DNA from 3 places in the Bradyrhizobium genosp. P genome. Region 3 is predicted to be linked to each of the others. Evidence: predicted binding sites of a transcription regulator. Region 3 holds the regulator's gene; each other region holds the start of a gene.
What was found. The regulator LexA, encoded in region 3, represses DNA repair genes until DNA is damaged. The targets are predictions, from matches to a motif close to TGTTCNNNNTGTGTTCNG.
Positions count from the first base shown of each region.

Region 1 (4,156 bases), 1.3 Mb from region 3:
GTCGCCGTGACGGAAGAGCTGCGGGCGCTGATTGCGAGCCGGGAAAAGGCGCTGGCGCCGGGGTGAGCGGCCGCGAGCCGCACGCTACGGCTTCACCAGCGTCGGGTTCCAGCGCCAGAGGTTATCGTTGGTGAGGTGCGTGCCGCCCCACCAGCGATCGATCGGGTTGTGGAGAGAAAAGTCTTCCTTGTGTGCGACAATCCCTTTGCCGAATTCAGTCAGGGAAAGCTCGCTTCGGCGATAGGCGAACAAGCGAGACCTGAAATTGTCCTCTTGAGCGTGCGTAATTCGTCATCAAGGCCTTCCACAGCCGGCCTCGGGCCATGCGCGAGTCCGTCAAGCAGGTAGCCATACTCCGACTCGCTGAAGATTCGAGTCTGACGCAGCTGTTCTAGATGGAACAGCGCGTTCGTAAGCGAGTATCCTCTCGCGACCAGTTCAAGCATCCGCATTTCCGTGGCGCCGAGTCCCGTCGATTGAGACGGAAGCTCTTCAAGCAGATCTAGCAACACGGGTCTCAGCAACGGCAGGGCGCTCAAGTCCTGCCTGAGCAGATCAAAGCAGCCTTCCGGCGTCGCCGCCTGAAATGCGTGCCATGCCGCACTCGCCGTCGCCAGTACCTGTTCAGTCACATCGACAGCCGCCGGTCGCCACTTGCCAAGTCCATCCTGAGCAAGCGTGACCATCTTGAGGTCAACAAGACGCAACTTCAATTTAGCCAATAGCCGTGGGTGAGGTCGAAAGTAATCTAGCAGCCAGACCAGTTGCAACTGAGCGTTCGGGTCCGTATCAAACCACAGCTCGACCGTTTTATACTGCTGACAGAAGTCAACCAGGCCCAGGTCCTTGCGACTCCTGTTATTGCTCTGACCCCATCGAGCAGCAAAGTCCGACCAATGACAGCCGGGACGGTGATCGGATGTGCGCGCGCCAAGATAGTTTGCCAGTTCGTCCTTGGACGGCAGCGATCCCCAGACGAAGCGGAAGGAGAAATCAACCGAGAGATCGGCGAAGTAGGACTTGGTGAACTCTAGTAACGGCCAACCGGTTAATATCAGGCGTTTCACGAGATCACCTGCCATACGCACCAAACGAAGCGGGCGCCGACGACGTCGGCAACTCAACGTCCTCAGCGCCCGCTTCCAGCGAAATCATGCAAGCCTTGAGGCTTAGTCCTCTGCGGCTGCCGGCTCTTCGCCGTCGGCATCGCGCTCGGGCGCGCCGGCGAGGATCTGCTCGGCGATCAGGCCGGAGTTCTGCCGGATCGCGGTTTCGATCTTGGCGGTCATGTCCGGGTTGGCCTTCAGGAACGCCTTCGAATTCTCGCGTCCCTGGCCGAGCCGCTGGCTGTCATAGGAGAACCAGGCGCCGGACTTCTCGACGATGCCGGCCTTGACGCCGAGGTCGAGGATTTCGCCCATCTTGGAGACGCCCTCGCCGTACATGATGTCGAACTCGACCTGCTTGAAGGGCGGCGCCAGCTTGTTCTTCACGACCTTGACGCGGGTGGTGTTGCCGACGACCTCGTCGCGCTCCTTGATTGCGCCGATGCGGCGAATGTCGAGGCGGACGGAAGCGTAAAATTTCAGCGCGTTGCCGCCGGTGGTGGTTTCGGGCGAGCCGTACATCACGCCGATCTTCATGCGGATCTGGTTGATGAAGATCACCATGGTGTTTGACTTGTTGATCGAGGCGGTGAGCTTGCGCAGCGCCTGGCTCATCAGCCGCGCCTGCAGGCCCGGCAGCGCATCGCCCATCTCGCCCTCGAGCTCGGCCTTCGGCACCAGCGCCGCAACCGAGTCGACCACCAGCACGTCGACCGCACCGGAGCGCACCAGCGTGTCGCAGATTTCCAGCGCCTGCTCGCCGGTGTCGGGCTGCGAGATCAGGAGCTCGTCGATGTTGACGCCGAGCTTGCGTGCGTAGACCGGATCGAGCGCATGTTCGGCGTCGATGAAGGCGCAGATGCCGCCCTTCTTCTGGCCTTCCGCCACCGTGTGCAGCGCCAGCGTGGTCTTGCCCGACGATTCCGGCCCATAGATCTCGACGACGCGCCCCCTCGGCAGGCCGCCGACGCCGAGCGCGATATCGAGCCCGAGCGAACCCGACGATATCGTCTCGATATCCATCGAGCGGTCGTTCTTGCCCAGCTTCATCACCGAGCCCTTGCCGAACTGGCGCTCGATCTGGGAGAGCGCGGCTGAGAGGGCCTTCGACTTGTCCATGGAGGATCCTTCGACGATACGCAGGGCAGAGGCGGACATTGGGATGTGCTCCTTATGGCGGGGATTCGCTAGCGGGACAAACGGGCGAAGAGGTCAGGCGGAATAGTTTGTTGATGGGCAAGTCTGTACCATGTTTGTTCTCTGTTCGCAATATGTTCTTTCCGGCCGGCGGGTGCTGGCCTGTTTTGACCCCTAGTGGCCTAATTTGATTTTCGCAGTGGCCTGAATTGGTTGGGCCGATGTTCTCAGTAGGATTACTGACGGTTCGGCCGCCACCACACCGATGGAATTTTGATCCCCATCAAGGAATTTTATCTCAGTGAACGAAAGGAGAAGCCTCGTAGTTCTCCATGGGTGAACGGAGTTCCGAGGATTGCCGATATTCGGTGGTAACCGTGATTGGCGATTCTTGTTTCTGCGAATTGCGGAGGCGCAATCTGCACTATTCTGCCGAGTTCCATCGGGCGTAGGTTCCAACTCCATGCAGGAGTTGCGTCATGGGCGGCGGTCCATTTGGAAGCATTTGCATCGTATTGCTCGGGCTAAGCCCGCTCGTCATCATCGGCATAGCAATGCTCCTGTTGTAGGCCGCATCGGACCCCGACACGGCTCCCAACCTGGGGCAGGTTTATCGAGAGGCCGCCTCAGTTGGCGGCCTCTTTCGTTTCGGGTGCCGGCATTGGCATGGGCAACTCTAGCTGTTGCTCGAAACCAAACCGCTGGGCGACTTTCCCCTCATACTCCCACTTATCTGCCGAAGATTCTGCCATTTCTAAAACTCGGCCAAGATGCCGCCCCAGCGCGCGAGCGCCAATCTCATTCAAGAACTGAAAAAGCTTTTTGGCCCGTTCCCCGCCCTTAGCCTTATGTGCTTGGAGCAAAGCATAGATTTTGCCGCTGCTGCGGGCCAACGGGTTTATAATAGCTGATTCTCTCAGCCTTATGGTTAATGCCAATTAACTATAGGTTGCATCGATCCACAATCAGTTGAAAAATGCAAGTGCGCATCTGCGAGTGGCCAAAAGAAACGGCCCCAGCCCGGGGAGGTGCTAGGGCCGTCATTCCAACGGATGCCGACGGGGGCGGCGCGGCATCCGGCGGCTGAAACCAACACGGCATGGCGGCAATCGTTCCTGATTAGTGGCCTGTTTTGATTCCGCGAGTGGCCTATTTCGGCCAGCACCGGCCGGCGGGTACTGGCCTGTTTTATCCCCCTAGTGGCCTGATTTGATTTTTGCCTATGTCGTGAACCGGACACAGGGCTATACTGCTATGGTGGTTTCCGGGATGAGCCCGTGCACGGGGGACCGAGGCCGCGCTAGGACTCCGGCGCTTCGGCGCCGGAGTTCCCCAGCGCACTTGCCCCTAAATAGAGTTGACTTTTGAACCATGCCTCTCTGCGGACGTTGATCCCCAAATGGAGAGGCGCGATGTATCGCTATTTCTTCCATCAGTATGTACGCGGGCAAAAGACTGAAGACCCGCATGGAACACTACTCCCGACCGATAGTGCAGCCTGTCACCGAGCCGTGCAGCGGATGCCGACTGGCCTGAAAGGGGCTGAGCTAGAATCCAAAAATACCTATGTCGCTACCGAAGTAACCGACGGCAAGCGGACCCTGTTCGTGGTGAGAGGATCAGTTATTGTCGAAAAGTGGTCAGGCCGCCTCGGTTGGCGGCCTCATTTTTTGCAGGAAGCCCAAGGCGTTTCTTTTGGCGCTTCACATAATCCTCAAGTGCGTCCAGCATCGTTTCGTCAACCTCACCGCTAGCGATCAGCTTGAGGTAGGTCTGAGGATTGTTCCCCTCAGTGAACACCACTCGGTCGCGGGTGCCAGGAATTGCACGATCACATTATGGTCGGCATTCGAGTGAACCGCCTAGAACTTGATGAGGCATGGTCTTTCGTCGGCAAGAAGCAAAAGAACGTC
Region 1 is NZ_CP188195.1:3,550,750-3,554,905, reverse strand. Features, by position in the region: gene ACP2YO_RS17190 (acyl-CoA thioesterase) at 1-66, shown strand, start outside; gene ACP2YO_RS17185 (hypothetical protein) at 219-1,067, opposite strand; gene recA (recombinase RecA) at 1,170-2,264, opposite strand; gene ACP2YO_RS17175 (hypothetical protein) at 2,870-3,136, opposite strand; gene ACP2YO_RS17170 (DUF6894 family protein) at 3,656-3,997, shown strand; partial or broken gene ACP2YO_RS17165 (IS1 family transposase) at 4,046-4,156, shown strand, end outside.
Region 1: a site for LexA is predicted at 2,368-2,385, ahead of recA (recombinase RecA). Genes of this name have one in related genera too.

Region 2 (4,156 bases), 1.7 Mb from region 3:
GGCATCGAGGTCGCGCTGCTGCTGCACCACGATCTCGGTACGCCCGGCGGCAAGCCTGACGAGATCGAAGCCGAAGCCAGGATCAAGCGGATCATTGAGCGCCTCGAGCCGTTCGCGGAACAGGCGGTCGATCATCTCAGCTCTGGTCACCGGACGCCCGGCTTCGATGGCGATGCTGCGCACCGCACCATCGGTGCGGAAAAAGCTCACCTCCAGTTGCCGGGCGCCCTTGCCTTGCTTGCCCATTGCCGTGACCAGCATTTGGGCAAGGCTCGAGAGTGTCAGTGCGATCACGGTGTCGGTTGCGATGGGTTCGGGGAAACGCTTCTCCACGATGTAGTCGGGCAGCGGCTTGCGCGGGCTGATCGGGGCATCGCCCTGCCCCAACGCATGGCTGAGCAGCGTCGTGAAGGCGGCACCGAACCGCGCCGAGATCTCGTGCGGGGCGCGGGAGGCGACCTCGCCGATGGTTTTCAACCCGGCACGGCGCAGCCCCGTGGTGATCGCCTCGCCGGCGCCGAGCGCTGCGACCGGCAGCGGGCCGACGGCACGTAGCTCCCCGCCATCGGCGACGATCTTGCCGGATGCATGCCGCGTCAGCGTGCGCGCCGCGATCGAAGTGCCTGCGATCGCAGCGCTGACCGTAAAGCCGCGCCGGCTCAGCGCGTTCGTCACGATCTGCAGCAGCGCGCGCTCGCCGCCGAACAGATGCGCGCAGCCGGTGATGTCGAGGAACAGGCCGTCAAGCCCGTCCAGCGCCACCAGCGGCGTGAAGCGGTCGCACCAGTCGGCGATATCGTTCAGCGTTGTCGCATCGGCGGCGGGATCGGCGTCGTAAACAGTCAGCTCCGGGCAGATCGCGCGCGCATTGGCGAGCGGCAGCCCGACCGAGAGGCCGGCGCGGATAGCGGCCTCGTCGATGGCGTGGAGCAGGATCGCGTTGTGATCTTTTGCGACGACGACGCTGGGAATTTCTTGCTTCTTCGCCTCCCCCGCTTGCGGGGAAGGCCGGATCGCATCGCGAGATGCGATCCGGGTGGGGGCTCTCTCCTCAGCGGGACTCGTGGAGAGACCCCCACCCCAACCCTCCCCCGCAAGCGGGAGAGGGAGCCCTGCCACCTTCCGAGTGTCAGCTTGCGAGGCGATGCTCTGCGCCAGTTTGCGCTGGATGCGGTCGATGGGGAGGCGTGGCAGCCACAGGCTGAGGATACGCCGACGGTTCACTGAATTGGCACTCATCACATTTCCATTCCATGATCCATCGCCCGACCGGGCCATGACGATTGCGCACGAGCTCAGTGTCGAAGCGCGGCGCGCCCCAAACACTTGCGGCATTGCCCGGCGGCGAATGCGCCGCGCGCACGATCCAGCGCGTCTCCGCGGTCGAGGGGATCGGCGTCGCTGCGATCCGCAGCACCAGTGCGGTGACGCCGGAGGCTTGCGCGGCCAGCGTCAATTTGCGGCTGGCGACGAGATCGAGCTGGCGCACATTGCCCCAGACCTCGAGCACGACCGCGCCCAGCGCATCGCAGGCCAGCGCATCGGCGGCGGTGCGCAAACCGCTGTCGACGTCGGCGGCGCGCACCGTGACCAGCAGGCGCGGATCGAGGCCGAGTTCGGCGAGCCCGTTCATCGACAACGCACCGGATTCACGATCGGAAAAATCCTGCCGCACCCAGACCAGCGGCTTGCGCGATGACAGCCGTCCGGCGAGCCCTGCAACAAAGCCGGTCGCGGCGCCGCTTTGATGACCGCCAGCGAACACCTCATGCAGCGCTGCTGCTGCAAGCCCGCCGTGCAGCATCGCATCCGCGCCGGCATGTCCGAGTGCGACGCGGTTCGGCATCGCCGCATCAGATGGCGCCTCGATGCGCGCGATGCTGCCGCGCAAGGACGCAAGCGTACCCGTGCGTGCGCCGTTCATGATGCGCCGCTCCTTACTTTCAAAAATTTGAAGCCGTCACTGGTTCTGAACAGAGAACCACGCTGGCTCATTTGTTCATGATATGTTCTAATATAAAGCTAACGGGACCGGCGGAGTCAATCAGATTGATGGGCTTACCGATTCATCAGCGGAATCAAGGGGATTGCGGAGCAGCCCGGAACCGGCTGCGCCGCCGCCGCCTCGCCTCCGCATCAATCAGGCGCGCGCACCCCTGACATCACGGCGCGACGGACACGGAGCAGATCGCATGCCCATTATCATGCTCGACAACGACACCGATTTCGACGGCTGGCGCAAAGCCGCGCGACGATTGGCACTGAATGACGTGACGCCATCCGATGTCACGTGGACGGTGCGCAACGAGGCCGAATTATTTTCGGCGGAAGGCGTCAACGCCCTGCCGGATGCGCCGCATGCGACGTTCAACGTGTCAGCCATCTTCGTCGAGTTGGCAAAGGCTGCGATCCTGCATCGCAAGGACGACCGCTTCGCCCTGCTCTATCGCCTGCTATGGCGGCTGCGCAGCCATCACGATCTGCTCAGCGCCACCACCGACCCCGATGTCGCCGAGGTCAACGCGATGGCGCGCGCGGTCTATCGCGACATCGACCGGATCCACGCGCAGCTCCGCTTCCGCGAAATCGGCCGCGAACAGAAGGCGCATTACGTCGCCTGGTTCGAGCCCGAGCATCACATCGTCGAGGCCGCTGCGCCCTTCTTCGCCAGCCGTTTCGCCGACATGCCGTGGTCGATCCTGACCCCCGACGTGTCTGCGCATTGGGATGGGCACGCGATCTCGATCACGTCAGGCGTCGACAAATCCGAGGTGCCGACCGAGGACCGGCTCGAGGACACCTGGCGGCGTCACTATAGCGGCATCTTCAATCCGGATAGCGGCATCTTCAATCCGGCACGGCTGAAACTGATGGAGATGCCGCAGGCCTATTGGAGGAACCTGCCCGAGGACTCGATCATTAAGCCCCTGCTCGAAGACGCAATGCGGATGACGGGCGGCGCCTTCGCCAACAAGACGGTCGAACCGCGCAAGCTCGAGAGACAGCAGGACACACCGATGGTCCGCAGAGATGCCCACGACACGATCGCGGCCTTGCGCGAAGAGGCCGCCGATTGTCGCGCCTGCCCGCTCTGGAAGGACGCGACCCAGATCGTGTTCGGTGAAGGGCCGCAAACCGCCTCGATCATGTTGGTCGGCGAGCAGCCCGGCGACAAGGAAGACCTGGCCGGCAAGCCGTTCGTCGGCCCGGCCGGCGAGATGCTCAATCGCGCGCTGGAGGAAGCCGGCATCGCGCGCACCAAGGTCTACGTCACCAACGCGGTGAAGCATTTCAAATTCGTGCCGCGCGGCAAGATCCGGCTGCATCAGAAGCCTGCTACGCCGGAAATCCGCGCCTGCCGCCAATGGTACGAGCGCGAACTTGCCGCGATCCAGCCTGAACTGGTGGTCGCGCTCGGCGCGACCGCCGCCCAAAGCGTGTTCGGCAAGATCACGCCGGTCAACAAGAACCGCGGCCGATTGATCGAACACGACGGCACCAAGGTTCTGGTCACCGTGCATCCATCCTATCTGCTGCGGCTACCAGACGAGGACGCCAAGGCATTGGAATACCAACGATTTGTCGACGACCTGAAAATCGCAGGCAGCCTTTTGCGCCGATCGGCGCACGCGGCCTGAGTTCCCGCAAAACGTGTGGAATTTGGGCAACACGTTGACGTGAAACGCTCTGAAACGGTTGATAAGTATCTACAACCTTGAATTGATCTATGCTAGGGTCGCATGCTGCACAGGCATTGGGCGTCATGTTCACGCCATGACGTTCCCTGAGGTCGGCGCGCTGCACGGTTCGACTAGCCCCAATCGTGCAGCGCGCGACCTCGACCTGGCGGCCTCCCCCCAGATTCCTTTGCGGATCAGCGGCGCTTATTGCTGAAGATTGCTGCCCGCCGCGCCGAAGCCACTTAGCTGCGCCGCGCCGCACAAAAACCGGTCGCAAACTGGGTACAGGGCGATTTATCGCCGGATTTCAATTGCCTGTCATATGCATCGATCAAAGTCGGCGCCATTGGGACAGGAGTTTACAATGAGCGATATGGCGTTACCCGGCTCGATCGAGCCCGCCCTCAAAAAGGGGCCGGATCTCGACAAGGGCTTTCATCCACTTACCGGTGTTATCTACATGGGCGTGGTCGCGG
Region 2 is NZ_CP188195.1:6,520,640-6,524,795, forward strand. Features, by position in the region: gene ACP2YO_RS31390 (Y-family DNA polymerase) at 1-1,239, opposite strand, end outside; gene ACP2YO_RS31395 (ImuA family protein) at 1,130-1,924, opposite strand; gene ACP2YO_RS31400 (UdgX family uracil-DNA binding protein) at 2,193-3,638, shown strand; gene ACP2YO_RS31405 (inorganic phosphate transporter) at 4,045-4,156, shown strand, end outside.
Region 2: a site for LexA is predicted at 1,997-2,014, ahead of ACP2YO_RS31395 (ImuA family protein). Genes of this name have one in related genera too.

Region 3 (4,156 bases):
TCGACGCCACAGGACTGCGCGGCGTCCGTGATCGATTCCGAGCGGCTGCGGCGCCACGGTGCGCTGATGCTGCGCCGTGTCAGTGACGGCTTTGCCATCGACGCGGTCAAGCCTGGTGGCATCGACCGGCCGTGGTCGCCGGCGGTTTCCGGCGATACCGAGAGCGAAACGATGTTGCGGCTGCCCGGCGCGACGCGGCCTGCGGTCGATGCGACCCCGGCGGAGGCGGATGTTCAGGGCGACGATTAGGGGTGGTCGGGCGAGGGCGTCGCCGGAATTTCGAAGGCGCCGAGATGGTACTCGTCGGAGTCGGGGCCGGCGTCGGGCAACTTGACCAGGGTGAAGGCGGCTTCGGGAAATTGCTGCCAGACCTTGAGGTCGTCGGCGGTGACCGTGAGCCAGCCGAACCGGAACATGTACCGGCCCGGCTCCGTGACGCGTCCAGCCTTTTGCCAAGTGACCTTGTCGACCACCGCGCGTGTCCTTCTCAGCGCGAGATGATGCGCCAAGGCGCTGTTGGACGCAAATCCCCAATTGCGCCCCGGAACCCTAAGTCCGGGGTCGCTCGAAATTGCTTTGGTCACCCGCCGCGAGGCGGTTCATCCTGCGGCGCTGATGGTCTCAACCCAAAAATAGCGACGCAAATGCAGAGGGCCGCCGCTCCAAGACCTTGGGCTTCTGTTCGACGGTCGGCTGAACCGCCGGCAGCTGCAGCACGGTCACGCGCTGCCCTTCGCAGAGCTGCGTCACCAATATGCGATTGCCGTCGGGGAATTCGACCGCGTCATGATGGCGATCGGGAACGTCGGGCTCGACCTCGTTGAACACGCCGACGCGGTAGCCGATCGTCTTGGTCCAGATCCAGCGGCTATCGTAGCGGACGTTTTCAGCGAAGGCGAGCTCGGTGCCCGGACGCATGCAGACCGCGACGGCCGGATCATGCTCCGAGGCAAAGCCGCGGGTCGACGTGCCGCGGAAGGTCGTGGTGATCAGCGTCTCTCCGACAACGGCGGGACGCGATGCCACAGCGTGCAGACTATAGTCACACATCGGATGGCTCCTCATTTCGAGATAGCGACCCGTGCCTCCCCTTGAGGCGCAGGCCTCTACCAGAGTGGACGATAGCGAAACAGTCTTTTCCCGTTTCTGGGCGATTGTACGACTGGCCGCCCAGGAGCTCCGATCACAAACGCGCTACAGCGCGCGGGAGGTATCGGAGCGCGTCCAGAGAAGCAACGCGCTGCGCTATCCGCCAAGCAACTTGCCGATGTGTCGCTCGTTCCTCGACGCCGTCAGTATTTGCGATAGAGCCCGATCAGCTTGCCCTGGATCCGCACCCGGTTCGGCGGCAGGATGCGCACTTCATAGGCAGTGTTGGCCGGCTCGAGCGCGATCGAGGCGCCACGCCGGCGGAAGCGCTTGAGGGTGGCTTCCTCTTCGTCGATCAGCGCCACCACGATGTCGCCGGTGTCGGCGGTGTCGTTGCGCTGGATCAGCGCCATGTCGCCGTCGAGGATGCCGGCATCGACCATGGAGTCGCCGCGCACTTCCAGCGCGTAGTGTTCCCCGGAGCCGAGCATGTCGGGCGGCACACTGATGGTGTGGCTGCGGGTTTGCAGCGCCTCGATCGGCGTACCGGCCGCAATCCGGCCCATCACGGGGACGGCGACCGGGCGGTTGCCGTCATCCTCGGCGCCAATCGGTGCGCTCGAGCGCTTGCCGAGCGTGCCTTCGATGACGCTGGGCGTGAAGCCGCGCCGGCCATTGCCGCCGCCGGAGAGCTCGGGAAGCTTGATCACCTCGATGGCGCGGGCGCGGTTGGGCAGGCGGCGGATGAAGCCGCGCTCCTCGAGGGCGGTGATGAGGCGATGGATACCGGATTTCGAGCGCAGATCGAGCGCGTCCTTCATCTCGTCAAACGAGGGCGGCACGCCGGCCTCTTTCAGACGTTCGTTGATGAAACGCAGAAGTTCGTACTGTTTGCGCGTGAGCATCTCGAGCATTCCCCCGGTTGATAGCGTCGTTCGATTCCGAGACATCAGAAGAAAGCCAGGTCTCGGAAGCGCTAAACTCCGAGATGGACTCCCATTCATAGACACCAGTACTCGAAACAAATCATGAACGGACACTATATGTTCGATATGTGTTCCGCAACCACTTAATTTCAGGTGAACGTAGAGCTGAGCGTGGAGCTGAACGTAACAGCCGTTCCCGATGCGCGGTTCGCGCGCAGCGTCACTCCGGCATCGTCAGGATCTCGCACGGCGCGCCTGTAACGGCGGCCGGCGCGAACGGCGGACGGATCAGAAGTGCCCGTGCCGCAGCGAGATTTCCCAACAGCGAACTGTCCTGCTGCAGGACCGGCGTCGCGATCAGCGTGCCGTCGTCGCGCTCCTCGAGCCGCGCGCGCAGATAGTCCTCGCGCTGGTCGTTGGCGGCAAGATCGCGGCCGAGCACGGCGCTCTCGCGGACATGATGAATCACCTTGCGTCCGTTCAAAGCCCGAATCAGCGGCACCAGAAACAGGAAGGCGCAGACATAAGACGACACCGGATTGCCGGGCAGGCCCATCACCCGCATCGAACCCAACCGCCCGTGCATCATCGGCTTGCCGGGCCGCATCGCGATCCGCCAGAACGCCATGTCGACGCCCTCGGCCTCCAGCGACTGCTTGACGAGATCGTGGTCGCCGACCGAGGCGCCGCCGGTGGTGATGAGTATGTCGGCGTCCGCCTCGCGCGCCCGGCGGATTCCTGAGGTGGTCGACGCCACGGTGTCGGCGGCGATGCCGAGATCGACGGTCTCGGCGCCTTCGGCGCGCGCCAGCGCCCGCAGCGCATAACCGTTGGAATAGACGATCTGACCCGGGCCGGGGCGGGAACCCGGCATGACAAGCTCATCGCCGGTCGCCAGCACCGCGACCTTCGGACGGCGGCGGACGGCCAGTTCCGGATAGTTCATCGCGGCGGCGAGCGACAGCGCGCGGTCGGACAGAACGCTGCCGCCTGCCAGCATTACGTCGCCTTCGTGGAAATCCACCCCGGCGACGCGGATATGCCGACCTTTGGCGGCGGCCTCCGTCAGGGTGATGTGGTCGCCGTCAGCCTTGGTATCCTCCTGGATGATGATCGCGTCAGCGCCATCGGGGATCACGCCGCCGGTAAAAATCCGCACCGCTTCGCCGGCGCCGACTGTTCGCTCGAACGGCCGGCCGGCCGCGACCTCGCCGATCACCTTCAGCCGGGCCGAGAGATCAGCTGCGTCGGCTGCGCGCACCGCGTAACCGTCCATCGCCGACATCGGCTGCGGCGGCTGGGTGCGCCGCGCCGCGACGTCGCGTGCCAGCGTGCGGTGATAGGCGGTATCGAGCGCCACCATCTCCTCGGGCAGCGGCTCTGCGCTGGCGAGAATGGCGGAGAGGGCATCGGCAACCGGCATCAGTGCCACGGGCAGGACCTCCTAAATCCAAAGTGCCTAAATCCCAAATGCCTAAATCCCAAGTGCGGCGAGCGCCCTTGCCACGTCATCCGTCGATGTCACGTGGACGGCGTGAAGGCCGCGCGCCCGCGCACCTTCGATATTGGCGGCGGAGTCGTCGAAGAAAAGGATCCGCGACGCCGGCACGCCGATCGCTTTTACCACATGATCATAGGCTTCCGCGTCGGGTTTTCTGAAGCCGATGGTCGAGGACAGGAACACGGCGCGGAAATGGCCGAGCAGGTCGGCGTAAGCGACCGAGAAATGCGCGACATGGGCCGGGTTGGTATTAGAGAAAGCATAAAGCGGCATCCGCAGCGCCGCGCGCGCCAGCAGCGGCGCGATGCCCGGCATCTCGCCGGTGAAGATTGCGTTCCAGCCGTCGAGGAACTGCGCGTCGGTAAGGCTGATGCCGAGCGATTGGCGCAGGTTCGCAAAAAACGCCGCGTCGTCGATCCGGCCGATCTCATGATGCTTGAAACTGTCGTCGACGACGAAACGCGTCGTGAGGTCGGCCGGCGCGCAGCCAGCGTGTTGCGCCCAGTTCGCCATCACCCTGTCGAAGCTGATGTCGAGCACGACGCGGCCGATATCGAACAGCAGCACGTCGACGGAATTGGGGGAGAGGGAGGAGGTCATTGCGCGAACGGTTTACGAAAATTGCGGGCAGCCGGCAATG
Region 3 is NZ_CP188195.1:4,813,295-4,817,450, forward strand. Features, by position in the region: partial or broken gene ACP2YO_RS23285 (ComEC/Rec2 family competence protein) at 1-249, shown strand, start outside; gene ACP2YO_RS23290 (hypothetical protein) at 246-473, opposite strand; gene ACP2YO_RS23295 (hypothetical protein) at 622-1,050, opposite strand; gene lexA (transcriptional repressor LexA) at 1,293-1,994, opposite strand; gene glp (gephyrin-like molybdotransferase Glp) at 2,236-3,447, opposite strand; gene ACP2YO_RS23310 (HAD family hydrolase) at 3,490-4,116, opposite strand.